DNA from 3 places in the Acidobacterium capsulatum ATCC 51196 genome. Region 1 is predicted to be linked to each of the others. Evidence: riboswitches for the same ligand, from Rfam matches in the RefSeq annotation. Region 1 holds a riboswitch; each other region holds the start of a gene.

Region 1 (9,876 bases):
GGCAGTTGCTATTTTGATTCCAGTCCCGCGGTTTTCATTACTGGGCAGGTAAACCGGCATGAGCAGAAGGGAAACCGAGCCGTCAGGCAGTTGGGATTTCAGGAAACCGATATTGTTTCCATGGCGCGGCCGGTCACCAAGCACTCCGTGTTGGTGCAGGATGTGCGCGACCTGCCCAACACTCTCCATGGCGCATTCCGGCTGGCGACGGACAAGCGGCCCGGCCCGGTGCTGATTGATATCCCCATGGATGTGCAGCGAGAGAATGTGGAACCGGAATGGCTCATGCATCATGCTGCGGATGCTCCTCTGCTGCCAGAGGAGCGGGATCTTGTGGCGCTAAAAGAGGCTTTGCTCAAGGCACAAAGGCCTCTTGTTCTTGCAGGAGGCGGGGTTCGCGCGGGCCGCGTCACCGCTGAATTCCGCCAGATGGTGGAGATGCTTTCCATCCCTGTTGTGCATTCGCTGATGGGCGTGGATGCGTTGCCATGGTCGCATACGCTCAATGCGGGCATGATCGGCAGTTATGGGAACCGCTGGTCTAACCTGGCCATTTCTCAATGTGACCTTCTTGTGGTGGTCGGCAGCCGGCTGGATGTGCGGCAGACGGGTGCGGATACGCAGGGGTTCAAAGAAGGACGGCAGATATTTCATCTGGATTGCGACGCCGGTGAGATGAACAACCGCGTCACGGGTTGCCACGCGATTCTGGGTGAGCTGAGGCCGGCACTTCTTGCCTTGCATGAGATGCTGCTTCCCATCCGCGACACTGTTGCCGCGAACTGTATGCATTGGCTTGGCGAGATTGCAGCCTTGCGCCGGCGTTGGCCTGATACGCAGGAGATACCCGATCTTCAGGGGATCAACCCTAACAGCTTTATGCACGGCCTGTCGCAAGCCGGCGCTTCGGCCGGAGCCTATGTGGTGGACGTGGGCCAGCACCAGATGTGGGCCGCGCAATCGCTTGAAATTGCGGACGACCAGCGCTTTCTCACCTCTGGGGGCATGGGTTCGATGGGCTTTGCCTTGCCGGCTGGTATCGGCGCCGCCATTGCCCTTGCGGGCCAACCAGTCGTGGTAATTGCCGGTGACGGTGGCTTTCAATGCAATATTCAGGAGTTGCAGACCGTTGCCCGCCTTGGACTCCCGATCAAAATCGTGGTGGTGAATAACAACTGCCTGGGGATGGTCCGCCAATTTCAGGAGTCCTATTTCAAGGGACGCTACCGGTCTACTCTTTGGGGATACACGGCTCCGGATTTTGAGGCGGTTGCCAAGGCTTATGGCATTCCATCCAAAAGCATCTCCGATCCCACGCAGATAGCTTCCGCGTCGGAATGGCTCTTCGCCGATCATCAGAGTCCGGCTCTGTTGCAGGTGATGGTATCTCCCAATGCAAATGCTTATCCCAAGTTGGCTTTTGGCAAAGGAATGACCTCCATGGAGCCGCAGGAAAAGCCCATCGCGATGGAAGGGACCTAAACCGGCTGGCCTGTTCACTGGAGGCAAAATTGTCTGGAGGAAAGAAAAATCCCCCTTCCTATGAAGGGGGATTTTTGGCTTTCAGTACGAGCTACTGCTGCTGGCTGTCGTTCTGGCGCTGTTGCAATTGCGGAGTGGTGGCCGGATTTGGAATGATCTGCTGCCCGTCCTGATTCAGATAGACCGGCACTGCCGCCGGAGCCTGCACCTTGAAGTCGAGCCGCTGTTCCGGCTGCAGCACGATCTCTTCGCCGCGGCGAATATTGGTGCCCGCGCCCAGCGCTCCGCCTGAGAGCGCGCCGATCGCCGCGCCTTCGCCGCCGCCGGCCAGCGCGCCGATGATTGCGCCCAGCGCCGCGCCGCCCCCGGCCTTCACTGCCGTATTTTTACCGCGTCCCTTGCCTTCACTGGAAAGTGGATCGGTGATCAGCCCCATCTGCTGTTGCCCTTGTGGCGTATTCAGCGTAAAGCTGATCAACTCCAGTGACAGCTCAGGGTAGCCGGCAAACCGGCCGGCCGCTTTGGCGCTGATGACACGGCCCACAAACACTGTTCCGCGAGGGATCAGCACGTAGCCCTTGTGCGTGATGTCAGAGAGCAGCGTCGCGTGAAACGGATCGTTCGCTTGTGCCGACTTGGTGTTGATCTGCTCCACCAGGCGCACGGGCAGTACCGTTCCTGCCGGAACATTCAGACTCCGCATGCTCGCGAACTGGTCGCTCGGGGCTGCCTGATTCTGGTCCTGTGCCGGAGGCGGCGGTGGAGGCGTGCTCGGCTCCGATGCTGCCGGTTGTGATTCCGAGCCGGCAGGCACCACGTTGAGGTTATTCAAAACCGTCTTGACGCCGTTGATGTTGGAGATCTCTGTCGAGGCCAGCACCTTGGCGGCATAGCTGGTCACATTGCCGGTGAGCGTGACCACCCCGTGCGAGACCGAAGGAATGATGGTCATGCCGTTAAAGGCAGGTTCGGTGGCAAGCGTGCGGCTTACCTGAATTAGCACCTGATGGTCGGTCGGCCGGTGAGTCTGTGCATGAACGGCCATGGGCACAAGAGCAGCACATAAAGCAAAAGCGCGAAGCGAGCGAAGCATAATCACACCTCAACTCTCTGATTCTAGACGAAGAGCATTGGTCGCGAAAAAGTTGGGGCCTGCTTGCGAGGGCTACTGCTTCGCCGTCTGAGGATGAGCCGGAATCACCTTCCAGATATCCGGATCTTCCTGCCCAAGCACCCATGAGCAGAATCCCCAAATCCCGTACTGCTTCGCCAGATCGTAGCGCGCGGCAAAGGTGCGCTGGTCGGTGTAGAAGACCCACTCACGCATCTGATCGCGATAAAACCAGAAGTCGGTTGCGTGATCCACGGGGTCCCATTCCTGGTGGCCATGATAGGTGTTCAACAGGAAAAGCGCATTCCGTCCCGAAATATAGTCAGCCGTTGGATGCGGGGAAGCGTGCTCCTTGCCGAAGCCGGGATCGCCGGTATACCAGTGATAGCCGTAGAGCGGAATCCCAAGAGATAGCTTGTCTTTGGGCACAACCTTCAAGGCATACTTCAGGTTTTCCAACGTCCACTGCCAGCCCGCTACGGGGCCCGGAACCGTCCAGCGGGTGTGCTGGTCATAAGTCATCAGGCAGATGAGGTCGGCCGACTGCGCCAACGCCTTCAGGTCATAAGCGCCGCGCCAGTTGGTGAACATCCAGCGCGAAAATGCCGTCTCTCCGGGATAGCCCGGAGCATTGGGCACGGTTGCGATCTCCAGTTGCAGGCCCGCGCGATGCATCACATCGGCGCTGGTCTTTACGAGGGCTGAGAGCGCGTCGCGATCCGTCCACAAAACATTCTCAAAGTCGATCTGGAAGCCGGCATAGCCATACGTCTTCGAGGCCTCCACCATTCCGGCATTCATGGCGGCCTGCGCCGTGGGCGAGTGCAGAAGGGTATGCAGCTCTTTCTGATTGGCCAGTCCCATCAGCGCAATGACAGGAATGTGCGCCGCCTTCGCGTCGCGCATCACTACTGGGTCCGGCTCGCCGGCGACCAGACCGGTCGCATCGACCGAATACCAGGCGGGCACGAGAATGTCGATCTGGCTCTTGTGCGCCTCAAAGCTCTCGACCGAAGCGCGGTCGCGCAGCATGTAGAAGAGAGAGCGCGTGCGGGCCTGGGCGGCGAGAGGGAACGTTACCAGAAGAACCAGAGCTGCGACAAACAAGCGTTTCATGGCACAATCCTTTCACAAAAACATCTAAAGACGGGATGAAGAGTAGCTATTGACCGCTCTGCAGTGCCTTATGAATCGCCTCTTCCGCCAAAGGAGCCATGATGGCGAATCCCTTCGCATTTGGGTGAACGCCGTCAAACGAGATGCCCGGCTTCATGGCGCCGTTGGGCAGCGCCAGCGCGTCGTAATAGTCGAGGTAGACGAATCCATTCTGCTTGCAGTACTGCCGCAGCCATTCGTTCACCTCATGAATGCGCTGCACCGGATCAATGCCAGGCCGCCATGGATAAGCCGCCGCTGGCGTGATGGAAGCAAAGATCACCTTGATGTGATTGGCTTCTGCAATTTCAGCCATGGAGCGGTAGTTGTTCTCAATCATGTTGTTGGTGGTGGGCCCAGTGTTGCCCGCAATGTCATTCGTGCCGGCAAGAATCAGCACGACGGCCGGATGCAGATTCACCACGTCCTGCTGAAAGCGGATGAGCATCTGTGGCGTTGTCTGCCCGCTGATGCCGCGATTCACATAAGGCTTGCCCGGAAAGAACTCGCCTGTGCCCTTCATGCGTCCCCAGATGTCAGTGATGGAATCGCCCATGAAGACCACACGTGATACGCCCGCCGCAGGAGGAGGCAGTTCCACGTCGGCCTTACGGTAGCGCGCCAGATCGGGCCAATCCTGCAGGGTCTTTTTCATCTTCGCGAACTCCTGCGGATTGCAAGGCGCAGCAGCCGTAGCCGTGGTGGCGGTGGTCGATTGCGGAGTGTTTGCGGCCAGCGTGGGCGCACAGCAGATGGAAGCCATCACAGAGAACAAGGCAAATTTCTTCAGCATGCGGGAAATCCTCCGATAGAAGCAGCCAGAGTGTGGCTGGAACTGAATGTGCCGGTCGCATCCTTTTTACAGAATCCGTGGCCGATCGTGCCACTCTGCCAACGATATGGCCGGCATCACGGCGTGCGGCGGTTTCTGTTGCCCCTTTCCGGCTTGTAGTGACATCCAACAGGGGAAGGTTTACAAAGGAAGGCGAATGGAGACTCAACACTCAGACGCATTAGTGTTCTTCGGCGCAACGGGAGATCTGGCTTACAAACAGATTTTTCCCGCATTGCAGAGGCTGGCCAAGCGCGACCGCTTGGTGGGCCCGGTCATCGGCGTAGCGAAAGCTGGCTGGAACCTCGATCAACTCAAGGCACGCGCCAAAGACAGCGTGGAAAAGCACGGCGGCATCGATCCTGAGGGGCTGGCCAAGCTGCTCGACCGCATGAAATATGTAGACGGCGACTACGCCGATCCTGGAACCTTTCGCCAGGTGCGGGCCGCGCTTGGGGACGCAAAGTCTCCGCTCCACTACCTCGCGATTCCTCCCAGCCTCTTCGCGGTCGTCATCCAGCACCTCAAGGAGTCGGGCTGCGCCGAGGGTGCGCGCGTCGTGATCGAAAAGCCCTTTGGCCATGACAGACAATCGGCCGCCGCGCTGAATGACAAGATTCATCAGTATTTCCCTGAAGAGAACATCTACCGCATCGATCACTACCTGGGCAAAAATGCGGTGCAGAATCTCATCTTCTTCCGCTTCGCCAACTCGATTCTTGAGCCGGTCTGGAACCGCCAGTACGTCGAGTCGGTGCAGATCACGATGGCCGAGCAGTTTGGCATCCAGGGCCGCGGCGCGTTCTACGACGGCGTGGGCGCCATCCGCGACGTGGTGCAGAACCACCTCATGCAGTTGCTGAGCAATATCGCCATGGAGGCGCCTCCGTGCCCCGACGTGGAAGCGCTGCGCGATGAGCGCGCCAAGGTACTCAAGAGCGTGCAGCCCATTCGCCCTGAGGATGTGGTGCTGGGCCAGTTCGAGGGTTATCACGATGAGCCGGGCGTCAAGCAGCAATCCAATGTGGAGACCTTTGCGGCGCTCCGAGTGCATGTCAATTCCTGGCGCTGGCGTGATGTGCCGTTCCTGATTCGGACCGGCAAAAACCTGCCCATCACCGCGACTGAAATCACCGCCAAACTGCGGCAGACGCCGCCTGTTTTCTCAGAGACGGTGACGCCGCAGAACTATGTGCGTTTTCGCCTCAGCCCCAAGCCTGAGATCGCCATCGGCGCTTCGATCAAAGAAGCAGGCGAGCGTCTGCGCGGCTGCATGACCGAGCTGAATGCCGAGCAGCAGTGCGGGGAACTCGACCTGCTGCCGTACGAGGAACTGCTCGATGACGCGGCTTGTGGCAATCCGGTGTGGTTTGCACGTGAAGATTATGTTGAGCGCTCGTGGGAACTGCTGGACGACGTTCTGCAACATCGGCCGCAGGTGCATGGCTACAAGCCGGGAACCTGGGGTCCTGTAGAGGCGAATCGGCTGGCTGAGGATGTTGGCGGCTGGTTGAACCCGCGCTAACCTCTTGTATTTGAGCCGCAAGGCCGGAGACCGGGTGCAGTTACGCACGCTGGCTCCGGCTTCTGTTTTTGTGCGTCTCGTGAGCTTTTCGCGGCGGTCAAAAATTTTGACACCGTGTTACGGCACGGTTATAAAAAGAGATTCCGGCGTTGCCCGGAAACTTCTGCGGAAGGCTGGTTCTACGCCCTTCTGCTCCGTTGTTATTCGTAAACGCTTTGGGATGTTCGGGAAGGCGGTGAAAATCCGCCACTGCCCCGCAACTGTAAGCGCGTTCGTGTGCTTTCTCGTCTGTTGAATACAGAGGGCACACAGAGGTCCGGGCGTAGGATGCCACTGGAGCAGATGCTCCGGGAAGGTGATTCCGCGATGCCGCCCGGCTTCGATTCCACAGGGAATGAGCGCCTAAGTCAGGAGACCGGTCCCATGCGCCTTTTTCACCGCGTTCCGAGGGGAACGGAGGACACTATGGCTCATGCTTTTTGCCGTGCGGCTCGCCGGCTGGCTGTCTATCTCTGCGCATCTTCTCTCGCCTTGCTGGCGCCCTGCGCCGCCCGCGCCGTCACCGTGCATGGCACGATTACTGATCCTGTGGGCGAGGTCATTCCCAACGCCATCGTCACGCTCATGCACAACGGCCACGTCGTCAAGGTGACCCGCTCGCATGCCGACGGCAGCTACGAGCTGCTCAGTGGGCTGAGCGGCCGCTTTTACGTGCTGGCGACAGGGAACTCGTTTCGCCAGATCACCACGCAGAGCTTTTATGCGGGCAAGCTCGATGACGTGGTGCAGAATGTCACGCTGGAGCCGGCCTGGGTGCGGCAGCAGGTGATCGTCACCGCTACCGGAAACCCCACGCCGCAGGCGCAGGTCTCAGCCCCTGTGAGTGCGCTTGGCTTTACCGATTTCAAAAACCGCGCCGGTATGGTGGATGCTCTGCGTCAGTTGCCGGGACTCAATGTGGTGCAGTCAGGCCAGCGCGGCGCCATCACCTCAGTCTTCATTCACGGCGGCAACTCCAACGCCAATCGTGTCATCCTCGACGGCGTGCCCATTGAAGACATCGGGGGCCAGTTTGACTATTCCATGCTCGCCACCACGGGCATCGATCATGTCGAGGCCTATCGCGGCCCTGACAGCGTGCTCTACGGCGCCGATGCCGCCGCCGGGGTCATTGCTTTCACGACGCCACAGGGCAGCACGCCCTTTCCCAGCCTGCTCTACGAGGGCGACGGCGGCAACTTCGGCACTTACCGCAACCAGGTGCAACTGGGCGGCATGCGCAACAATCTTGACTATTACGGGGCCTTCAGCGACCTGCAGACGCAGAACTCCATCCCGAACGATGAGTATCACCTCATCACCTCCGTCGCGAATCTTGGCTATGACCTCAGCGCCAACACCGGCCTGCGCGTCATCGTCCACCAAATCAACCGCGCGACCGATCTGCCCGGCACGTATGCCTTCTTTGGCCTCTCGAACGACGGCAAAGAGTCCGATCAGGATACTTTTCTCTCGAGCACGCTGACCCACTCCTTCAACGGCGCCTGGACCGGCCTGGTGCGCTATGGTCTTGTGCGCAAGCGCGAGCAGTCTGAGGTCTTTTACCCGGCAGGCAATCTGACGCCCGACTACGAAGGCGGGAACTACTACGGCAATGTCGTCACGATTCGCGGCGCGAACGGCTACTCTGTCACCGGACAGGCCATCATGAACTACTCGCCTGCCAATTACGGCGTCTATCCCAATGTGATTGACAACGCCAATCTGCGCGACGATCTCTACGCGCAGACCAACTACACCCTCAGCCCGGCACTGGTGCTCACCGGCAGCTTTCGCTTTGAAGATGAGCGTGGCTCTGAGTATTCGCAGGCCTACTTCCTCAACGACCAGCTCGAGCGCGCCAACTACGACTACAACGGCCAGTTGAACGGCCAGTTGAACAACCGCCTCTTCTACACGGCCAGCGGCACAATTGAGAAAAACGATCTCTACGGAACCGTCGGCGCGCCGCGCGTGGGCGCGTCCTATTACCTCATCAAGCCGGGCAAGGGCATCTTTGACGGAACCCGCGTGACCTTCAATTATGCCAAGGGCTATCAGGAGCCGACGCTGCTGCAGCAACTCGGTTCGCTCTATGACTTCCTGAACAAGAATGGTGGGCAGCAGACCGTAGCCGCCGATCACATCAGCCCCATTGGCGCGGAGCTGGCACGTACCTATGACGGCGGTGTGGAGCAGAATCTCTTCAACCAGCACGTCCTGCTTCGTCTCGATTACTTCCATGATGAATTCGGCAATCAGGTCGAGTCTGTCGGAGCCGCACTGATTCCGCAGCTTCTACCCAACCTGAGCACCGCGCAGCAAAAGCTGCTCGAAGCTCAACTCAATGCAGACGGCGCATACTCGCTCTATGTGAATTCGCAGGCCTTCCGCTCGCAGGGCATCGATGCTGAGCTGCAATACGGCGTTAACGCCAACATCTTCGTGCGCACCGGCTACACCTACACCGATGCGGTCGTACAGAAGTCCTTCACCTCAGATGCGCTCTCGCCGAGCTTCAATGCCAACTTCCCCAACATTCCCATCGGCGCCTACAATCCCTTGGTCGGCGCGCGACCCTTCCGCAGGCCGCCGCACACCGGCTTCACCTCGGTGACCTACACCGGCAACAAGTGGACCGGCGTTTTGACCGGCGCTTACGCCAGCCGCAGCGATGACTCGACGTTTCTTGGCGACTACGCCGGCGCGCCGGACGGCAGTAACCTGCTGCTGCCCAATCGCAACCTCGATCACGGTTATGCCAAGCTTGATCTGGCATTGACCTATCAGGTGGGCCGCCGCACGCAGTTCTATACGCAGCTCAACAATCTCACCAGCGACCAGCACATCGCACCCATCGGATACACCTCGCTGCCCTTTAATTTCCGCACCGGCCTGCGCATCGCGCTCGGCCATGAGCCGAATCAGTAGCTGAGCAGCCCGCTCGCAGAAAGCCACAGCCCCGGACACGGTTCCGTCCGGGGCTGTTCTGTTTGTGACGCGGCACGGGAGTAATTTCCGCCATTCGCTGCTGAAATTTATACTGGGTAGTATGGCCGATCAGCTTTATCTGAGTCTCTGGTACGCAAATTTTCGATTCCCACAGCTTCCTGGGGCACTCGACCGAGTGCTGCAGCAGTTTGCTGCTCTCGGCGGTACTGACAAAGTGAAGGCTGCGACCGTCTATCCTCTCAGCTGGAATGAGTCACCCATCTATCAGTGGGTGCATAGCGACAAAGACCCTGAGGAGAACGCGGAACCCGCTCAAGCCATCGCTCGCGCCATGGAAGCTCTGCATGAGGACTATGCCTACGAGTTTGAGGTGGAGTGGGAGCTTTGGACGCCCAGCGAAGAGGGCGGGGAAGAGCCGGGTTGGAAGCTCGAACCGCGCGTGGTGCGCGTCACAGGCTTCGGCCCGCAATTTGATGAAGGATCCTTTGATCAGAACGGACAGATTCGCATTGACCTCGGCACCGACACGCCATTTCTTCAGGAAGAGGTCGCCCTGAGCGCTGAGAGCGCCGCTTACGTCAAAAAAAATGTGCAGAAGCTTGTGGATCTGACGACCCTGATGCAGAAGAATGCAGGCGCCGCGACACGGCTGTTGTGGTCAGAGAGTGGCGAAAATCTGGCGCAGAAACTCATTGCGCGCCTGCAGCAGTTGAATTGAAGCGAGCCGCGCTGCCTGTCGGGCAGCAAAGTTTCTGCCCGGCGGCGCATACTGAAGAGGCC
Region 2 (9,876 bases), 1.4 Mb from region 1:
CGCGCCGCCGGCAATTCACCTCGGCCTGCGCCCAAACTTATGCCCGCGACGGCAACTGCTACGCGCCACAACTGCCTCACTCCCTGTTGACCGCCATCGATCTGAATACCAGCGCCTCGCCCGACCCCTCCGGCGGCCGCTAAATCTCGCATCGCCAGAAGCCGTGCGGCAGCCCGTGCATCGAATGGAGTAACGTTAATTCACGCATGCTTCCTACTGCCCCCATTTCGGCGAACACGGCCACCCGGCTCCGGGACACACACGGCCGCGCCATCACCGATCTGCGCGTCTCCATCACCGACCGCTGCAACTATAAGTGCGTCTATTGCCGCACCGGCACCGAGGGCGCGCAGTTTGCCGAGCTGCCCATTGCGGACTACCTCCGCCTGATTCGCATCTTCGTAAGCCTCGGCATCGAAAAGGTGCGCCTCACCGGCGGCGAGCCGCTGCTGCGGCACGGGCTGCTCGACCTGCTGCGGGAACTGAAGCCCCTGCGCACCCTCGACGGCGCGCCGCTCGACCTCGCACTCACCACCAACGGGCATCTGCTCGCCTCCATGGCGGAGCCGCTGCGCGAGGCCGGCCTGCAGCGCGTCACGGTCAGCATGGATGCCGTCGATCCTGATACTTTTCATCGCATCACGCGCGTGCCGGGCAGCTTTGAGCAGGTGCTGGCGGGCATTCGCGCCGCAAAGGCCGCAGGGCTTGAGCCCGTCAAGGTCAACTGTGTGCTGCTGCGCGGCTTCAACGATGACCAGGTTGTGCCCTTCGCAAAATTCTCCCGCGAAGAAGGCGTCATCGTGCGCTTCATCGAGTTCATGCCGCTCGAAGAGGACCGGCTCTGGACACCCGGCGTCGTCGTCTCCCTGCGCGAGATTGTCGATCGCCTGCAAACCTTCCGCCCCGTGCAGCGCCTCGTCCCCAACGCCGCCAGCGAGACCGCCGTGCGCTACACCTTCGACGATGGACTTGGCGAAATCGGCATCATCGCCCCGGTCTCGCAAGCCTTCTGCGGCCACTGCAGCCGCGTGCGCCTGACCTCAGACGGAAAGATCCGCACCTGCCTCTTCTCCCAGTCCGATCATGACGTCTACGGCGTGATGGAGCGCGGCGGCAGCGACGAAGACATAGCCGAGTTCATTCAGCGCACCATCCTGCACAAAGAAGCCCGCCACCACATCGGCGAACCCGGCTTCCTCAAGCCCTCCCGCAGCATGGTACACATCGGCGGCTAGCCCGGCCCCGATGCCTGCGCTCAATCCGTCTGCAACCTCCGCGCACTCACGCCGCAAAAAATCGATGTCGCGCCGCCGAATGAAACATCTCATCCAACGGCACGGCATCGCGCTTTGTAAGAACGGCTAGCTACCAGGTGAGCTTGGCAGAGAGCTGAGTCTGTCTTGGCAAATTACTTTGCCCCCATACACCGCGCAGAATCAGGCCGAACGTCGAATCGTTCGTGCTGCCGTCCGGATTCTCCGCCCAGTCGGGATGATTCAACACATTGAAGGCATCCACACGAATCTGCAGCTTGAGATTTCTGACCAGCGCAAAGTTTTTCGACATATTGGCGTCAAACTCCTGCGAGCCCGGAATACGGATGCCGGAGAAGACCGTGTTCGGCGTCTTTCCGTAATTGGGTACCTGCTGAAAATCCGCGCCCTGCGGACAGGTGCCACTGTAGGAAAACGGCAGTTGCTGCAAGACATATTGCCCGTTGCTGTTCTCCTGGTACTGCTCGGCACACGCCGCGACGACACGGATGAACCCGGTGCCTTGCTGTATGTGCCGCGGCACCCACGCATTGTGCAGATACACCTCGTTGGGATTGCCGGGAATCATCCAGGGAGCCCCGGACTGATAGATGTACAACCCAGCCAGCTCCCAGCCGCCAAGAAACACGTCTGCCACGCGGTTCTCGTTGCCGAGAAACTCGCGGCCACGGCCCACCGGCAACGTATAAACACCTGAGAGCGTGACGCGGTGAGTGAAATCGTTCGCATCGATGCTCCGGTAGGGAACACGATACGTCTCATCCGTCCAGCCGCCGGAGTCCATGGTCTTGGACCACGTCCAGGTACCATGCAGCACAAATCCGCCGCTCCAGGTATGCATGGCCGTCAACTGCAGTGCGTTGTACCAGGTGTGCGAGTCATTCAACTGATACTCAATCACATCTCCAAACTCAGGAAACGGACGGGTCAGATCCAAAGCGCTGATGGTCGAGGCGCTGTAGTCGCTCGACCCCTGAAAGCCATTCACGCCCTTGAACGGATTGCTGACGTTGTTATTGCTGCAATTCTCAATGCGGCCGCCTTGTTGCGGATTGCACGTGACATAGGCCGCCGCATTTTGATGGTTGATGTTATCGCTGCTGTCGCCGTTGAAAAGCTGTGATCCCACGTAGGCAATATTGACGATGTTATTTCTGAGAAATTGATGTTGAATTCCGAGTGAGTAATTCCAGAAGCTCGGGGTTCTGTAGTGCGGGTTCAGGAACCACGGCCCCTGGCCCAGCATCTCCCGCATCCCGGCCGAAGCGCCCGCCGGCTGCACCACCGACGAGTAGGGATTGGATATCGGATTGGCAAGATTGGGATACGTGCATCCCGGATGATCCGGATCACACGCAATGTAGCTCGTACTGGCGCTGAAGCCGAAGGTGGAAGGCGCATTCTGCGGAGCGCGCATCGACTCTCCAAAGCCTCCGCGAATCACCGTCTTGTCATGAATGGCGTAAGCAAAGCCGACGCGCGGCTGGATATTGGTGAGATCCAGTTTGTAAGGTGCGCGCGGCGCTCCATTCACGCCCAGATAGGTGACGCCACCCAGAATCCGGTTATATCCGGGGACGGAAACCTCGCTGTTGATGGGGTTCACCGCAGTGGTGTCAAACGCGTAGTTGCCACGATTGTGCCGCTCGGTCTCAGCGGGCAAAAAGTCCCACCGTATCCCGAGATTGAGCGTCAGCTTGCGGCTCACCTTCCAGTCATCCTGCACAAAAGGAGCCCAGTAATGCGATGACCAGAAGGTAGGCACGTTGATCGCATCACTGCCCGAGGTGGGATTGCCAAGCAGCAACGACGCGATGGAATTGCCGCTTGCAGGATCCCATGATCCGCAACTGCCGCAATTGAACTGCGTCCAGGTTCGGTCAATCCAGAAGTTATTACCGCCCGGAACGATGTTGTCCGCACTCTGCATGAATCGCACGTCGAGGCCCATGTTGATGGTCTGCGTATTCTTGACCCATGTAAGAGAGGGCAGGAGGGATAGCTGGTTGCTGATCGTCTGGCCATTGCTGTCCGTTCCCATGCTCGCGAACTCACTGATGTCGAGATAGGGGAACTCCTTCTGTGCCGCCGGCCCCATCTCGGCAAGCTGCTGTGCGCTGTACCCAAGATTGGTGGGGTCATACTGCGGGCCGTTGAAAGTGTAGTCCGCGCGCACACCTACATTCGCCCGGAAATTGAAGACCAGATTCGGAGTAAATACGTGTGTCTCTTCAAAGGTGAAGGTGTTGCTGCGCTCGCCATGCGGCAGTTGACCCTCCTGCTCCGGCCCGGTGAAGCCATCAAAGCTGCGATGCTCCTCGCGCTCCCAATAGCCGTACAAAATACTGAAGCGGTCATTCGGTGAGATCACCTCATCCCACCGCGCCAGCACATTCCGGTAGATGTCAGTGTCATTGCCCGGCACCGTGTAGTTGTTGGCGAATGGATTGGAACCTCCAGGAGGAGCCGTGTTCGGACTGGGATAAAGGGAGATAATCTTCTCCGCCATCGGATTGATACGCGACATTGGGATCACGTTGCGCGCACTCGGATTCACAGGGTCGCTGGGTCCAAACGCGTCGCGTACCCACTGCCCGTTCGCATTCTGATGAATCGAGAGAGGGTCATAAATAGTGATCGGCGAATATCCCGACCCGTTCCAATACACGAGATTGGAAAAGTCGCCTGTCTTCCACTGAGGACTCGGGACCGACTCGGTGATGGTATTGGGTTCCACCTCGTTGAAATTCTGATACACGATCGTGAAGAAAGACTTGTTTCTTCCGTTATAGAGTTTGGGAATCAGCACCGGGCCACCAAAAGATCCTCCCCACTGATCCCACTTCATATCGGGGGTCGCGTAAGGCCTCGTATCCGTGCCTGGCAGCGCGGTGTGAATGTCATAGTCGTTCTGCCATGTATTGGCATCCAGCCAGGTCCGCCGGGCAAACTCATACACGTCGCCGTGAAAGTCGTTTGTTCCTGACTTCAGCACCACGTCTTCCACACCGCCGGCAAACAACCCGTACTTCGCGTCATAGGGATTGGTGATGATCTTGAATTCCTTCACCGCATCCGTTGGGGGCACATAGGCGATCTTCGCCTGGCCTGAATTGTTCGTGCTCGCGGCTGAATTGGTCACACCATCCAGCATCAAGGCGGTATTTCCGCCTCCCCCGCCATTCACGGATAGATTCGCCTGCGTATCGTCAAAGGGCCGCTGCCATTGCGCGGAACCAGTCCAGATAGCGCCGGCCATCAATGTCGACAGCATTCCGGGATCGCCGCCATTGAGTGGCAACTGCGTCACCCGTTCCTGTCCAACAACTTCCCCCTGATCGGCCCGTCCCTTATCCAGCAGGGCCTGGTCCGCGTTTACGGTAACCGTTTGCTGGGTCGCGCCAACCGCCAGCGAAAAGTTGATCACCGCCGTTTTGCCAACCTGCAGATTAATGTCGATTTTGTTTTCTATCTTGAAGCCCTGCGCCTCGGCCGAAACGGAATAGTGCCCCGGCGTCAGGTAAGGAACCGTATAATTCCCAGCCGCAGTTGTGATGGTCTGCAGATCAACGCCCGTGTCCTGGTTATGAACGGTGATTTTTGCGTGCGGAATTACCGCACCGCTCTGGTCGGTCACCAGTCCCGTGAACTCCTGCCCGAAGGCAGCCGCAGTGCCCAGGCTCATGAGAAGCAAGAGAATTTGTATGATCTTTCGCAATTTCTGACCTCAATAGTTAGTGATAATTTCCGGACTTTTATGTAAACGCTTGCATTCACTCGCAAACGTTTTCTCAAATGCATCGCGCCCTAGCGAACCATATGTAAACGATTTCAAAGGGTCTGTTTTAATGGGACGAACAATATCTTCCCGCCCAGGGGATTGTCAAGAAACAATCTCAGCACGCCGCCAGGCCCGGGCATCTCGCAGGAAACACCTCCATTTCCCAGCGCCCCGGGCACCATCTCCGGCACTCCTTACACCGTTTCGTCCGATGTCTGCCCTCAGCCCACGCACGTTCTGAGATACGCATGCAGCAGCGTCAGCAGCTCCTCGCGCAGCACAGGCAGATGCCGCTCCGGAGACTTCGACTCAAGCAGGCGGCGCGAGATACCATTCAGCGCGGCCGAAACCACCGAAGCCACAAGTTCCGGCTCTTTCGTCAGGCCTTCCGGTGCGGTCGCGAACATTTCAGCCAATGCATGCCGCACCCGCTTCCCCGCAGCTTGAGCAATAGCCATGCCATCCACATCCGAACTGACCGAGTAGAGCACCGCACTCTCCTTCACGTTGCGCATCTTGGCACCGAGATAGGCGTCCACCAGCGCAGTGGTCATGTCCGGCAACGGCCGCGACCGCTCTAGACGGCACACGTGCTCTACAGCCGTTTGCACGCCTTGAATGTGACGTCGCAACGTGGCCTGCAGCAGCGCGCTCTTGTTTGGGAAGTACTGATACAGCGTGCCGACGGAAACTCCAGCGCGATGTGCCACGCGCGTCGTGGTGAGACGCTCTTTGCCCACGGCGACCAAAACCTGAATGGTCGCCTGCAAAATCGCCTCTACTGTTTCCGACGAGCGCTGTTGAGCGGGCTGTTTACGCGGTTGCAGTGTAGCTTTTGTGGCGCGGGGCAAATGCGAACTCCAAACCTGAAGATAGCTTCATCTAAACACAGGAAGCAGAAAGTTTCTGCAATCAACCGCCCTCTGCGAGGGCTTGGAGAGCATGTATGACTGAGGCAAAGAAGCTGGGCGGTACCTTCACACTATCCGGCACCGACGTGACGATGCATCGCATGGGCTATGGCGCCATGCAGCTTTCAGGGCCGCACATCTTCGGCCCGCCAAAGGATCGGGATCAGGCCGTGGCCGTGCTGCGCGAGGCAGTAAACGCGGGTGTGAACCACATCGACACAAGTGATTTCTATGGCCCGCATGTGACCAACCAGATCATTCGCGAGGCGCTGCATCCTTATCCCAAAGAGCTGACCATCGTGACCAAACTGGGCGCCAGGCGCGGCGAAGACGGCTCCTGGAATCCCGCGCAAAGCGTCGAAGATCTGCAGCAGGGCGTGCACGACAACCTGCGCAACCTGGGCGTGGACGTGCTCGACGTCGTGAACCTCCGCCTGATGGGCGACCGCTTCGTCCCCAAAGAGGAGTCGATAGAAGAACGCTTCACCGCACTGGCGGAACTGCAGCGCAAGGGGCTCATCCGGCACCTCGGGCTGAGCCACGCTACGCCCTCGCAGGTGGAAGAGGCCCGCAAGATCGCTCCCGTCGTCTGCGTGCAGAACCATTACAATCTCGCGCATCGCACCGAAGATGCGTGGATCGACGCTCTGGGCAAAGACGGCATCGCCTATGTGCCCTACTTCCCGCTCGGCGGATTCACGCCCCTGCAGTCGGACGAACTCTCGGCCGTAGCGGCAGAGCTGGGCGCGAGCCTCATGCAGGTCGCGCTCGCATGGCTGCTGCATCGTGCAGACAACATTCTATTGATTCCCGGCACGTCATCGCTCGCACACCTGCGTGAGAACCTGGCGGCTGCCGATCTTGTGCTGGCCCCCGAAGTGCTGGCGCGGCTCAACGCCATTGCCACTCCTGCGCAAGCTGCGCACTAACAACCCTCACCAAGCCCGCCCGGATGCACGGGAATCGCGCACCCGGGCATGCTTTTCAGTAGACTGGGAGCGTGCAGGTCAGATCGCTCACGGGCGATCTGTTAAACGGGAAGCCGGTGTAAATCCGGCGCTGTCCCGCAGCGGTGATGGGAACGAAAGGTGGCACGGCGCAAGCCAAGCACTGTCTCCTCAGGAGATGGGAAGCGGCCATCCGGTAGATTGCCCAGAGTCCGAATACCGGCCTGCCGCCACCACCATGGAAGCGCTGGACGCTGACCATGGGTGCGCCGAGAATGCCGCTCTCGTGGATTGGAACGGTGATTCATGCATGCCCCAGGGGTGTGCCTGCGCATGGGTGGTTCTTTCATGTAACAAGGAGAGAACCAAATGGCCACCGATGAAGCATCGACTTCCCTTTCGCTCAAGACCGCCAATCTTGGGTTTCCCCGCATGGGCCAGCAGCGCGAGCTGAAGTTTGCACTCGAAGATTACTGGACCGGTAAATGCACTGAAGAACAGTTACAAAATGTCGCGGGGCAACTACGTCAGAGCCACTGGGAGTTGCAAAAGACCGCCGGCATCGACTTCATTCCCTCCAACGACTTCTCGCTCTACGACCAGGTGCTCGACATGCTGGTGCTGCTGGGGGCGACACCGGAAAGATTCGGCACAGACACGGTTACACTTCCACGCTACTTCGCCATGGCTCGCAACAGCCGCGAGCAAACCGCGATGGAAATGACGAAATGGTTTGACACCAACTACCACTACCTGGTGCCGGAGTGGAGCGAAGGACTCTCCTTCAAAATCAACAGCGCCAAACTGCTCGGCGAGGTGCGGGAGGCACGTGCGCTCGGAATTGAAACCCGCCCGGTATTGATTGGCCCTCTGACACTTTTACTTCTGGGCAAGGGTGTAGACGCATTTGACCCATTCACAGTTACAGATCGCTTGATCCCCGCCTATCAGGCGGTTCTGGCCGAGCTTGCCGCAGAAAACGTGGAGTGGGTGCAGATGGATGAGCCCATTCTCGCCACGGATTTGCCGGAAGGCGCAGCGGAGATCTTCCGGAAAGCCTATGCCGCATTCGCCCTGAGCCCGGTGAAGCTGATGCTCACCACCTACTTTGAGCGGCTGGGCGACAATCTTCCACTGGCGATTGCCGCCCATACGGCAGGGCTGCATGTGGATGCGGTGCGCGCTCCCGAGCAGATAGAGGAAGTGATCGACGCCCTGCACCCGGATCAGGTTTTGAGCGTGGGCTGTGTGGATGGCCGCAACATCTGGCTGACTGATTTCTCCGCTGCTGACGCCATGCTGCGGCAGGCCGCCCGCAAACTCGGGCAGGCGCGAGTGATCGCTGCTCCGTCTTGCTCGCTGCTGCACGTGCCGCATACTCTGCGCGGCGAAACGCAATTGCCCGCACGGATGCGCGGCTGGCTACGCTTTGCCGAAGAAAAGTTGGCTGAACTGACAGCGCTGGCCACGGGCGACCCAGCCGCTGCTGCAGAAAATGCGGCAGCGATCCAGGACCGCGCCGCGGCCGAATCCTCAACCAACGCCGCCGTGCGGGCGCAGTTGCACGCGCTGAAGGCAAGCGACTTCACGAGGTCGTCAGCCTATCCCGAGCGGGCGCGCGTGCAGCGGGACCAGCTCCGACTGCCGCTTTTTCCGACGACGACCATTGGCTCGTTTCCGCAAACATCGGAGGTGCGCAAGCATCGCGCGGCGCACAAGCACGGGCATGAGACGGCCGGGCAATATGAGACGTTTTTGCGCGAGGCAACCGCGCAGTGCATCCGGCAGCAGGAGGCCATCGGGCTCGATGTGCTGGTGCATGGCGAGTTCGAGCGCAATGACATGGTGGAGTACTTCGCCGAATTTCTAGAGGGCTTCGCATTCACTCAAAACGGCTGGGTGCAGAGCTATGGCTCGCGCTGCGTGAAGCCGCCGGTGATCTTTGGCGATGTGTCGCGGCCGCGCGCGATGACGGTGGAGTGGAGCCGCTATGCGCAGTCCCTGACCGAGCGCCCGGTGAAAGGCATGCTGACGGGGCCCATCACGATTTTGCAGTGGTCGTTTCCGCGCAATGACATTCCCCGGCAGCAGATCGCCTGGCAAATCGCCCTGGCATTGCGCGACGAGGTGCAGGATCTGGAGGCCGCCGGCATTCGCATCATTCAGGTGGATGAACCGGCCTTGCGCGAGGGGCTTCCGCTGCGCCGCGCCGACTGGGCGGCCTATCTGGAGTGGGCCGTGCAGGCCTTCCGGCTGGCCACAAGCGGCGTGCGCGACGAAACGCAGATTCATACGCACATGTGCTACTGCGAATTTGAGGATGTGCTGCCGTCGATTGCGGCGCTGGATGCGGACGTAATCTCCATGGAGGCGGCGCGGTCGCGCATGGAACTGCTCGACGCGTTTCGCGAGCATGGATACCCGAATGAGATCGGGCCCGGCGTGTATGACATTCACTCGCCGCGCGTACCCAGCGTGGAAGAGATGCACGAATTGCTGCGGCTCGCCGCGCGGGTGCTCAAGCCCGGGCAGCTCTGGGTGAATCCGGACTGCGGGTTGAAGACACGCAAGTGGCCGGAGACCATAGCCGCGCTCACCAACTTGTGCGCGGCGGCGGAGCGGCTGCGAGAGGAAGCCGGCGCGTAAAGACCACATGGCAGCAGGCACTCGTCCTGCTGCCATGTCTGGTTGGAGCAATCTATTTTGTAGAAGCTTGAATCACGGGAGGATTCACGACCGCGGCACGCACGGTTTCGTCAGAAGCAATCAACTGCAGAAGGGCTTCTGATAGCTTCTGATCCTCGGCAGCCGCTCTCCGCAGTGCCGCCGGATAGCGAATCCAGAGCTGAAGTCCACCATCCAGTAGCTGAATGCTCGATTGCACATGCGGAGGATCTAGTGGCATGTCCATCCAATTTTCCATCGCGCGATGTTGATGTTCCACATGAGTGCGATAGGTTTCG
Region 3 (9,876 bases), 1.8 Mb from region 1:
TCAGCGGCAGAATGTGGTTGTCATTCTTGAGCAGAACGATGCTCTTCTCTTCCACCTTCTGCGCGACGTGGAAGCCCTTCATAACGTTCACGACGCTCTTTTGAATCGGATGATCGACGACGCCGGAGACAAACTCGGCATAGAGCACGCGGCGCGCGCTGTCATTGATCTCAGCCATGGAAACCTGGCCATCTTCGACTGCCTGCTTGAGCTTGGCGCCGAAGTAGGTATCCATGGGCTCTTCGTTGTCGAGACCGGCCTTGATGGCCTTGACCGTGCTGTGCGTGCCACCCCAATCTGACAACACAAAGCCCTTGAAGTCCCATGCATCCTTGAGGGTGTCGCGCAGCAGATATTTGTTTTCGCAGGCAAAGTCGCCATTGACGCGGTTGTATGAGCACATAACCGCGCCGGGGTGCGCAATACCAATGGCGATATGGAAGGCGAGCAGATCGCTTTCCTGCATGCCCTTCTTCGAGATGATCGCGTTGACGATGTTGCGGCCCGTCTCCTGATCGTTCATGGCATAGTGCTTGATGTCGCCAATCACGTGCTGGGCCTGTTCGCACTTCATCAGGTGGCCGACCATGGTGCCAGCCAGCAGCGGATCTTCGCCTGCATACTCAAAGTCGCGTCCGTCGCGCGGATCGCGCGTCAGATCGACGCCGCCGCCGAGCGTCATATCATAGCCCTGCGCGCGCAGCTCGCTGCCGATCACGCCGCCATACTGGCAGGCCAGTTGAGGGTCCCAGCTCGCGGCCAGACCGAGATCAGAAGGCAGCGCCGTCGAGTAACGGCCATTCGCGCCGCTGCCCCGCACGCCATACGCCGCGTCTGACATCACGATGGGAGGAATGCCGAGCCGCGGCACGCCCGGCACATACCCGGCGCCACCGTTGGCAAAGCGCGTGAGCGGCATCTGCCAGTTGGGCACACCGGCCATACCGTTGCCGTGCAGCAGCGCCAGCTTTTCATCGAGCGTCATCTGCTTGAGCGCCAGATCGGCGCGCTGGCTGGCCGAGAGCGATGGATTCATCCAGGGACCCGTCGGCTTTGGCGACGGAGCCTGGCCAAGGGCGCTGGAAATCATCAGCGGCAACGCCACCGTGACAGCCAGGGCCTGCCATAAACTTTTTTTAAGAGCGAGCATACGGTTCTGCATCTTCCCCTCAAGTGAGTTCGGGTCCACGCAGAAGTCTGCTGCGGCTTGCGACATGAGAAGCAAACAACATCTTCTTACCGGGTGGTCCCGTGATCTTGGTTGCGATTCCGGCCGTGGCAGGAACCGCCAGTCAATCGATTAACTATTAAAGCGAATCGAGCGAGCAAAAGCTATTAAGAATTATTCACAGAGTTGGCTGGGGCGCCTGCTTTCGACTAAAAACCCATCCTACTCTGTGCCCGGATAGAGCCCTCGGACCACGAGACAACAACGTGCGGGAGCGCTCATTGCCAGACCGAGCCGTCTTTGCGAATGCGGGCGTCCATGTAAATCATCATCAAGCCGATCCCGTAAATGGGTACGCTCAACAGGGTCAGGACAAATCCAGTGACCAGTTCATATACCCTGGCCGCAAGCGGCAGATGCCCGGGCAGATGCGGAAAAGCTTCAAGTACCGGCACTGAAGCAGCAAAGCGAAACACCATGCTCAGCACATAGACCAGCAGCACGAGCAGGAATATCTTGAGCCGAAGCCCTTCAGAGAGGCGAACACTGCGCCGCATGGAAGCCGCAATCCCCTGCTTCTCGACCACGCAGACCGTCATGCACAGGGCATAGCGGCACAACAGCCAGATACAGGCTGGAATGGCAATCAGATACTCCAGAAGCAGCCATGGCCACGAGACCGCGCCGGGCATGGCCCAGGCCTGCCACGCCGCAAAGGCCACGAGCAGCGCCAGAAGCGGCCACGTCATTCCCAACGCCGCCACGGCACTCAGACGCAGATAACAAAATGCGCGGGGCCATACCTGCAGGTATGAGGTTGCCATTCCGATGTGCTTGCCCCGCAGCAGCGCGGCCGTTGCAAAGGTCATTGCAGCCAAGGGAAGCGCATACGCCAGCAGCGCCACGTATACATCCAATAGCGAGCAGGCTCCCTGCCAAACGGCGGCTGGTCCCGGAGCGGAAAACTCAGCGGACCATCGATGGGTGCCGAACTCCCGCCATGCGGCCTCTGCCGTACACACGACGGCCGCGACCACCGCACAAGAAGCGAATAAACGAAACTGCGCCCGATATATCTGAAAGGTGCGCTCCAGCACCTCCCCGGCCGTCAGTGGGTGCCATTCCTGTTCCATTCCATTCACTCACAGCAAACTAAATGCGCCTCAGCGTAACACATGCGAAGGCGCGGCGTGGATGACGGAGAACTGCATAAGCCGGGTAAAAGCAGCGAGGCTCGTGCCGCCAGGTTACCAACAGCACGAGCCTCTGGATGGTGTTTTGAAGGCTGCCCGAAAATCTTCTTAGAAATCTTCGTGAAAGGCGACTTCTCCCGCCACAGCGGTCTGATAGGCCGAGACGCGGCGCTCAAAGAAGTTGGTTAGCTCCTGCACATCTTGCAGTTCCATGAAGGAGAAAGGATTCTTCACGCCAAAGGCCGGCGCAATGCCCAGCCGTTGCAGGCGCGAGTCCGCCACATAGCCGAGATACTGGCGCATGTCACGGACGGAAAGCCCAGCGACTCCACCACTCAGCAGATCCTCAGCAAATTGCGTCTCGGCATCGACGGCCTCATGCAGCATCTCGACAATGTCGGCCTCCAGTTGCGCGTCCCACAGGTCGGGTTCCTGGCTGCGGACCACGTTCACGACTTCAAAGGCAAACTCCAGATGGCAGCTTTCGTCGCGAAATACCCAGTTGGTGCCCGACGCCAGCCCATGCAGCAGACCCTTGGAGCGCAGAAAGTAGACATAAGCGAACGCCGCAAAGAAGAAGAGCCCTTCAATGCAGGCCGCGAAGCAGATCAGGTTGAGCAGGAACTGCCTGCGGTGCTCGCGCGTCTTCAACTCGTCGAGTTGCTGAATCGAGTCCATCCATTTCATGCAGAAGTCAGCCTTCTTTGAAATGGAAGGAATATTTTCGACCGCCGCAAAGGCTGCCGCGCGCGCTTCCGGGTCAGGCACATAGTTGTCGAGCAGCGTGAGATAAAACTGCACGTGCACGGCCTCTTCATACAACTGCCGCGACAGGTAAAGCCGGGCCTCAGGCGAATTGATGTGCTTATAGAGATTCAGCACCAGATTGTTCGAAACAATCGAGTCGCCCGTGGCAAAAAATGCCACCAGCCGCTGAATCAGGTGCACTTCGGCCGGGCTCAACCGCTGCTTCAGGTCCACCAGATCGGTCTGAAAATCCACTTCCTCGACCGTCCAGGTGTTCTTGATGCCATCGCGGAACATGTCGTAGAACACCGGATACCGCATTGGCCGCAGTGTCAGGCAGAGGCCCGGATCGAGAATCGCTTCTGGCGCTTGTACAGAGGACATCACCAACTCCTTTTACTGGCAGGCTTCGCAGGAGCCTGGATTTTCAAGAGAACACGCTACGGCGGCTGTGGCATTCTTGGCGCTGGCCACCGTCGTCTTCGCAATGCGGGTCGCCGGACGTGAACGCAGATAGTAGGTCGTCTTCAGGCCGCTCTTCCACGCATACATATACATCGAGCTGAGGCGGCCGATATTCGGCGACTCGGCAAAGAGATTCAGCGACTGGCTCTGGTCAATGAAGGGGCTGCGTTCGCGGGCCAGATCGATGATGGCGCGCATCGGCAGCTCCCAGACGGTGCGGTAAATCTGCTTCAGGTCGTCGGGAATTCCATCGATGGCCTGCACCGAACCCTCGCCCAGCTTCAGGCGCATGCGCAGTTCCTCGTTCCACAGGCCGCGCTCCTTCAGGTCTGTAACCAGATAGCGGTTGACCTGCAGGAACTCGCCCGAGAGGGTCTCGCGCTTGAAGAGGTTCGACACCTGCGGCTCCGTGCACTCGTAGCAGCCCACGATGGAGGCAATCGTCGCTGTCGGCGCAATGGCGATCAGCAGCGAGTTGCGCACGCCATGCTGCTGGATGCGCGCGCGCAGCGTGTTCCAGCGCGCTTCATCCGCCGGCTTCACACCCCACAGATCAAACTGCAGTTGTCCGGCCGCCAGACGCGTTTCCGCAAAGGCAGGATGTGCACCCTGCTTCTCGGCCAGTTCGCAGGAGGCCGCGAGCGCGTGATAGTAGATCTCCTCCTGAATGTGCGTGGAAAGCTGCTGTGCTTCAGGCGAATCAAATGGCATCCGCAACTGGAAGAACACGTCCTGCAGGCCCATCAACCCAAGGCCCACGGGCCGCCAGCGTGAATTTGCGCTCGCTGCCTGATGCACGGGGTAGTAGTTGATGTCGATGACGCGATCGAGCATCGGCACGGCCACGCGCACCGTCTCGGCCAGCTTCTCAAAGTCAAAAGCGCCATTGGCCACGTGCCGCGCCAGGTTGATGGAGCCGAGGTTGCACACCGCCGTCTCGTCGCGTGAGGTCACTTCAGTGATCTCGGTACAGAGGTTGGAGAGATGCACCACATTGCCCGGTTTGCCGGTCTGGTTGCACTTCAGGTTGCAGGCGTCCTTGAAGGTCATCCAGCCGTTGCCCGTCTCGGCCAGGCTGCGCATCATGCGCGCATACAGGTCGCGCGCCTTGATCTGGCGGGCGTAGAGCTGCTCGGCCTCGGCCTTTTCATAGGCCGCGTCAAACTCCACGCCATACAGATCGGGCAACTGTGGCACCACCTTGGGATCAAACAGCGACCACATGCCGTCTTCTTCCACACGCCGCATGAAAAGGTCGGGAATCCAGTTCGCGAGATTCAGATTGTAGGTGCGGCGCGAAAGATCCCCCGTGTTCTCGCGCAGTTCGAGAAACTGCTCCACGTCGGCGTGCCACGGCTCCAGATAGACGCAGCATGCACCCTTGCGCTTGCCGCCCTGGTTGACTGCGGCCACGGAACTGTCGAGCGTGCGCAGCCACGGCACAATGCCATTCGACAAGCCGTTGGTGGCACGAATCAGCGACCCCTCGGAGCGCACGCGGTGAAAGGCCAGCCCGATGCCACCGGAGAACTTCGACAGCAGCGCCACGTCTTTGTAAGTGTCGTAGATCGATTCGAGCGAGTCAGACGGCGAATCATGCAGATAGCAGGACGACATCTGCGGATGCTTGGTGCCGGAGTTGAACAGCGTCGGCGAACTCGGCATATAGTCATGCGAGGCGATCAACCGGTAGAACTCGATGGCCTCATGCGGCGTGCCCGCGAGCCCGCAGGCCACACGCAAAAAGAAGTACTGCGGCGTCTCAATCACCTTGCGCGAGAGCGGGTCGCGCAGCAGATACCGGTCATAGACCGTGCGCAGGCCAAAGAACTCAAAGCGGTCAGAGAGCTGCTCATCAATCGCGTAATTCAGCTTGCGAGCATGGGTACGCACAAACTCAGCCGTCGCCGCATTCACCACGCCTTCCTGATGCGCATATTCAATAGACTGCGAGAACGAGTGCAGGTTCTGCCCGGCGACCTCTTTCAAAATCGTGCCCAGCAGCAGCCGTGCCGCGAGCTTGGAGTACTGCGGCTCCTCGGCGATCAGTGAGGCCGCCGTATCAATCGAGATGGCATCCAATTCGCGCGTCGTGGCTCCGTCATAGAGGCCGCCAATCGTCTTGCTGGCCACGCGAATGGCGTCCACCTGCGACAGCCCGGCGCTGCATCGCTGCACGGCACGCACAATCTTGTTCACGTCCACGGGCTCAAGCTCGCCGTTGCGCTTGCGAACGTGCATTACCGGAATTTCTTCCTTGGCCGGGAAACCGGGCAGAGTGCCCGATACGCTGGGGTGGGTGGTCGCCATTACTGCTCTCCTTCATCTCCACACGACAAAAGAAGGAAGAGACAGCGCATGCCCGTGCTGCAGGCACATGACACCACTGCCACATCCTCTCCCCTCGGAGATTCCGCGAATGTCTTCGTGGCAGGTCTTCGGACTCGCAGGCTGCCTATTTGCTCCCGCTTCCCAGCCCATGCCCGGGCCAGTGCTTACCCTTGGAGCTTTCGTTCCTGCTTACCGCTGCGGGGCAGTTCCGGAATTGCACCGGATTCCCTTTTCAGCCGGATTTCTCGATCCGGCACCGCGAAGTAAAACCACCGTATCAGGCACATCTGGGTGAGTCAAACGCTAAATATTGTGGTGCTTGTGCAAATGTGGAAGCCCCTGTGTGAATCGCGTCCATGTGCTTTCAGTGGCGCAGTTTGCGCAAAATGTGTCGCGCGGCCAAGGCTTCATGCAGAGCGCCGCAGCCTCGGCTGTGTACCATGGCGAGAGCATTGCCCCGCATGAATTCTTCGCTGCATCTGCGCCGCCTTTTGTTTGCGCTTGCCCTCACGCTGAGCGCCTGTGCCGCTCGCGCGCTCGACCCGCGCGTGCCGCTGCGGCAGGATGGCGCGCAGGTCTGGCAGACCGAGAGCGGATTGCCGCAAAACACTGTCCATTCGATTTTGCAGACGCGTGACGGCTTTCTATGGGCTGCCACTGAAGGAGGACTGGTGCGCTTTGACGGCGAGCAGTTCACCGCCTTCACCAGCCGGAAGAATAAGGGCTTGCCGAGCGACCTCATCTATCACCTCATGCAGAGCCGAGACGGCTCGCTCTCAGACACACTCTGGATCAGCACGGCAGCCGGCGTCGCCCGCGAGCGCAATGGGCACTTTCACTCCTGGCCCACCGGCGAGACCTATGCCACCTTTCAGGACCGCGCCGGAGACATCTGGGCGCTGACAGCTTCCGGCATTGAGCGCTTCACCGGGGGCCGCTTCATGCTGGCCACCGAGGCCACGCTCACCGAGGCCAGCAGCATGCTGCAAACGCCGGATGGCGCGCTCTGGGTGAGCAGCAGCGAGGGCCTGCTGCGCGCCGCAGCCGGGTCCAGCCATTTCGTGGTGGTGGGCGCGCGTGTCCCGGTGCAGGCGATGGCGCCCGGCCCCGGGCACACACTCTGGGCTGGCACCCCCACGGGCGTAGAAGTATGCACGGCAAAAGACTGCAGCACGCTGCACGTGTTGGGTCTGTCCGGTCCTTTTTTTGTCTCCGCGCTCGCGCCTTCGACAACTTCGCCAGACAACATGTGGGTCGGCACGGATGAAGGCCTCTTCCTCGTGGGCCACCATCACGCCCGCCGTTACGGAATAAAAGATGGCCTGCCCTCGGGCCAGATCAATTTTCTCTTTCATGATCGTGAAGGCGCGCTGTGGATCGGCACCAATCGCGGCCTGGCGCGCTTTGCCAACGGCCTGATGGAATCGCTGCCGAGCCGCAGCGAAGTGGCCGGCAACATCGTGCTCTCAGCTTATGAAGACCGCGAGGGCGATCTGTGGCTCGGCTTTGAATCCAATGGACTCGGCGTGCTGCGCAGTCTGGCCTTCTCCAGCCTCACGGTTCGCGATGGCCTGGCCGGCAATTATGTGCTCTCGGTCACGCAGGACACTCATGGCACCCTTTGGGCAGGCACCAACGGAGCCGGGCTCAGCGGCGACAGTGACGGTCACTTCACCACGCTCACCACCGCGCAGGGACTTTCCAGCAACATCGTCATGGCGCTTGCGCCGGGCCGCGACGGCACCCTATGGGCAGGCACTCCCGATGGGCTGGATGAGATTCGTAACCATCACGTGCGCATTTTCACCACGGCCGATGGCCTGCCTGATGATTTTGTGCGCTCGCTCTTCGTCGATGCACTGGGGACGCTCTGGATCGGCACCCGCCGGGGACTCACGCGGTACTCCGGCGGACAATTCACCACGTATACCGATCTGGACGGCCTCGGCGGCAACCTGATCGGCGCCATGCTTGAAGACCGCCGCGACCATGCCCTGTGGGTTGCCACGCTGGGCGGTCTCTCCCGGCTGCGCAACGGAAAATTCCAGAACTTCACAACCGCCGATGGCCTCTCCAGCAACATTGTCACCGCGCTTTATCAGGATGCGCAGGGCACGCTCTGGATCGCCACCAAGGGCGGCGGCCTCGACCGCTACCAGAACGGCCATTTCACCAGCATCTCGTCCAAAGCCACGGGTCTGCCCGAAAGCATCTACGGCATTCTTGGCGACACGCGCGGCTACCTGTGGCTCAGCTCGACGCATGGCATTGATCGCGTCAGCGAGGAAGCACTCAACCGCTTCGCCGCGCACCAGATTCGCAACCTGCCGATCGCCACATTTGGCGCGTCAGACGGCATGGGCATCAGCGAGTGCAGCAGCGGCGGACATCCGGCAGCGTGGCGCGCGGCAAATGGAACGCTCTGGTTCGCAACTCTCAAGGGGCTGGCCACGGTGAATCCCGCGCACATGGCCATGGATCGCGTGCCGCCGCTGGTCGCGCTCGAGAGTGTGCGCATCGATGATGCACCTGTGCCGCTCGCTGCGCATCTGCGCGTGCCGCCGGGCCGCACGCGCGTGGCCTTCCACTATGCGGGCCTCAGCTTTGCCGCGCCGCAAAAGGTGCGCTACCGCTATCAGCTCAGCGGCTTTGACCCCCGCTGGATCAACGCCGGAAACCAGCGCACCGCCTACTACACCAACCTGCCGCCCGGGCGTTACACCTTTCGCGTGCTGGCCTCAAATCAGGACGGCCTCTGGTCGCAGAACGCTGCAGTGGTCGCGATCACCGTGGAGCCGCAGGTTTACCAGACATGGTGGTTCCGCCTGTTGCTGGTGCTCGGCGTGGCCTTGCTGATCTACCTTGAATATCGCCGCCGCGTGCGCCGTGTGCGCTCAGAGTTTCAGGCCGTATTGCGCGAGCGCACCCGCATCGCACGCGAAATTCACGACACGCTGGCCCAGGGCTTCGCGGCAGTCTCGGTGCAGCTTGAGGTGGTTTCGCGCCTGCTGCCCAACGCCACCGAAGGCGCGCGTCACGCCCTCGACACCGCTCGTTCGCTTGCACGCAGCAGCCTGCAGGACGCCCGCACCTCCATCTGGGACCTGCGCTCGCAGAGCAGCGAGCAGGAAGATCTCGCCACGCGCCTGCGCAAACTGGCCGATCATCTTTGCGCGCCCGCAAATATCAAGGCGCAGCTAGAGGTGAATGGAGCCTATCGCCCGCTGACTCCGGAAGTGGAAACCGAGCTGACGCGCATCGCGCAGGAAGCGATCGTCAACGCTGTTCGCCACTCCGAAACCGCATCGATTGCCCTGCGTCTCAGCTTTCATGAGCGACAAATTGAGCTCTCCGTGCGGGATAATGGCAGAGGATTCTCCGGCGCACCGCCTGCCGCGCGTCCCGGGCACTATGGCATCACGGGGATGCACGAGCGCGCCGAACGCATCGGAGGCAAGCTGACCATCGAGAGCCGCCCCGGCGAAGGCACCGAGGTACATCTGACGCTGCCTTTGAAAAGGGACGGAGGAGAAAAATGATGGACGACACTACCCACACCGCAACCATCCGCATTCTTGTGGTGGATGACCATCACATCGTCCGCCAGGGGCTGGTCGCGCTGCTGAACACGTTGCCCGGCTTTGAAGTCATTGCCGAGGCCGGCGACGGCGTCGAGGCCATCGCGCTGCATCGTGAGCATCAGCCCGACATCACCATCATGGACCTGCGACTGCCGCGGATGAATGGCGTCGAGGCCATCACGCGCATTCGGGAGGAATCTCCGGGCGCTCGCATCGTGGTGCTCACCACTTTTGACGGCGATGAGGATATCTATCGTGCCCTGCAGGCAGGTGCCCGAGGCTACCTGCTCAAGGGCATGGACGCGGACGACCTTACCGCCGCCATCCGCTCGGTGCATGCGGGCAAATCACGCATTCCCACGGTGGTGGCCGAGCGACTCGCCGAACGCAT

The links. Region 1 has a riboswitch for cobalamin ahead of ACP_RS02755 (TonB-dependent receptor). Riboswitches for the same ligand answer to the same signal wherever they lie in the genome.
Region 2: linked by a shared signal. The riboswitch ahead of metE (5-methyltetrahydropteroyltriglutamate--homocysteine S-methyltransferase) and the one ahead of ACP_RS02755 (TonB-dependent receptor) in region 1 are both predicted to bind cobalamin.
Region 3: linked by a shared signal. The riboswitch ahead of ACP_RS10070 (ribonucleoside-diphosphate reductase subunit alpha) and the one ahead of ACP_RS02755 (TonB-dependent receptor) in region 1 are both predicted to bind cobalamin.

What each region holds. Positions count from the first base shown of each region.
Region 1 is NC_012483.1:650,924-660,799, reverse strand. It holds gene ACP_RS02780 (thiamine pyrophosphate-binding protein) at 1-1,482, shown strand, start outside; gene ACP_RS17110 (BON domain-containing protein) at 1,574-2,527, opposite strand; gene ACP_RS02770 (glycosyl hydrolase family 18 protein) at 2,648-3,709, opposite strand; gene ACP_RS02765 (SGNH/GDSL hydrolase family protein) at 3,756-4,541, opposite strand; gene zwf (glucose-6-phosphate dehydrogenase) at 4,738-6,105, shown strand; cobalamin riboswitch at 6,307-6,543, shown strand; gene ACP_RS02755 (TonB-dependent receptor) at 6,571-9,075, shown strand; gene ACP_RS02750 (hypothetical protein) at 9,272-9,814, shown strand.
Region 2 is NC_012483.1:3,401,235-3,411,110, reverse strand. It holds gene ACP_RS13970 (glycoside hydrolase domain-containing protein) at 1-143, shown strand, start outside; gene moaA (GTP 3',8-cyclase MoaA) at 207-1,235, shown strand; gene ACP_RS13960 (TonB-dependent receptor domain-containing protein) at 1,366-4,959, opposite strand; gene ACP_RS13955 (TetR/AcrR family transcriptional regulator) at 5,277-5,906, opposite strand; gene ACP_RS13950 (aldo/keto reductase family oxidoreductase) at 6,002-6,895, shown strand; cobalamin riboswitch at 6,954-7,155, shown strand; gene metE (5-methyltetrahydropteroyltriglutamate--homocysteine S-methyltransferase) at 7,283-9,559, shown strand; gene ACP_RS13940 (mechanosensitive ion channel family protein) at 9,612-9,876, opposite strand, start outside.
Region 3 is NC_012483.1:2,464,439-2,474,314, forward strand. It holds gene ACP_RS10055 (glycoside hydrolase family 3 protein) at 1-1,216, opposite strand, end outside; gene ACP_RS10060 (hypothetical protein) at 1,447-2,301, opposite strand; gene ACP_RS10065 (ribonucleotide-diphosphate reductase subunit beta) at 2,470-3,492, opposite strand; gene ACP_RS10070 (ribonucleoside-diphosphate reductase subunit alpha) at 3,505-5,883, opposite strand; cobalamin riboswitch at 5,986-6,180, opposite strand; gene ACP_RS10075 (sensor histidine kinase) at 6,366-9,443, shown strand; gene ACP_RS10080 (response regulator) at 9,443-9,876, shown strand, end outside.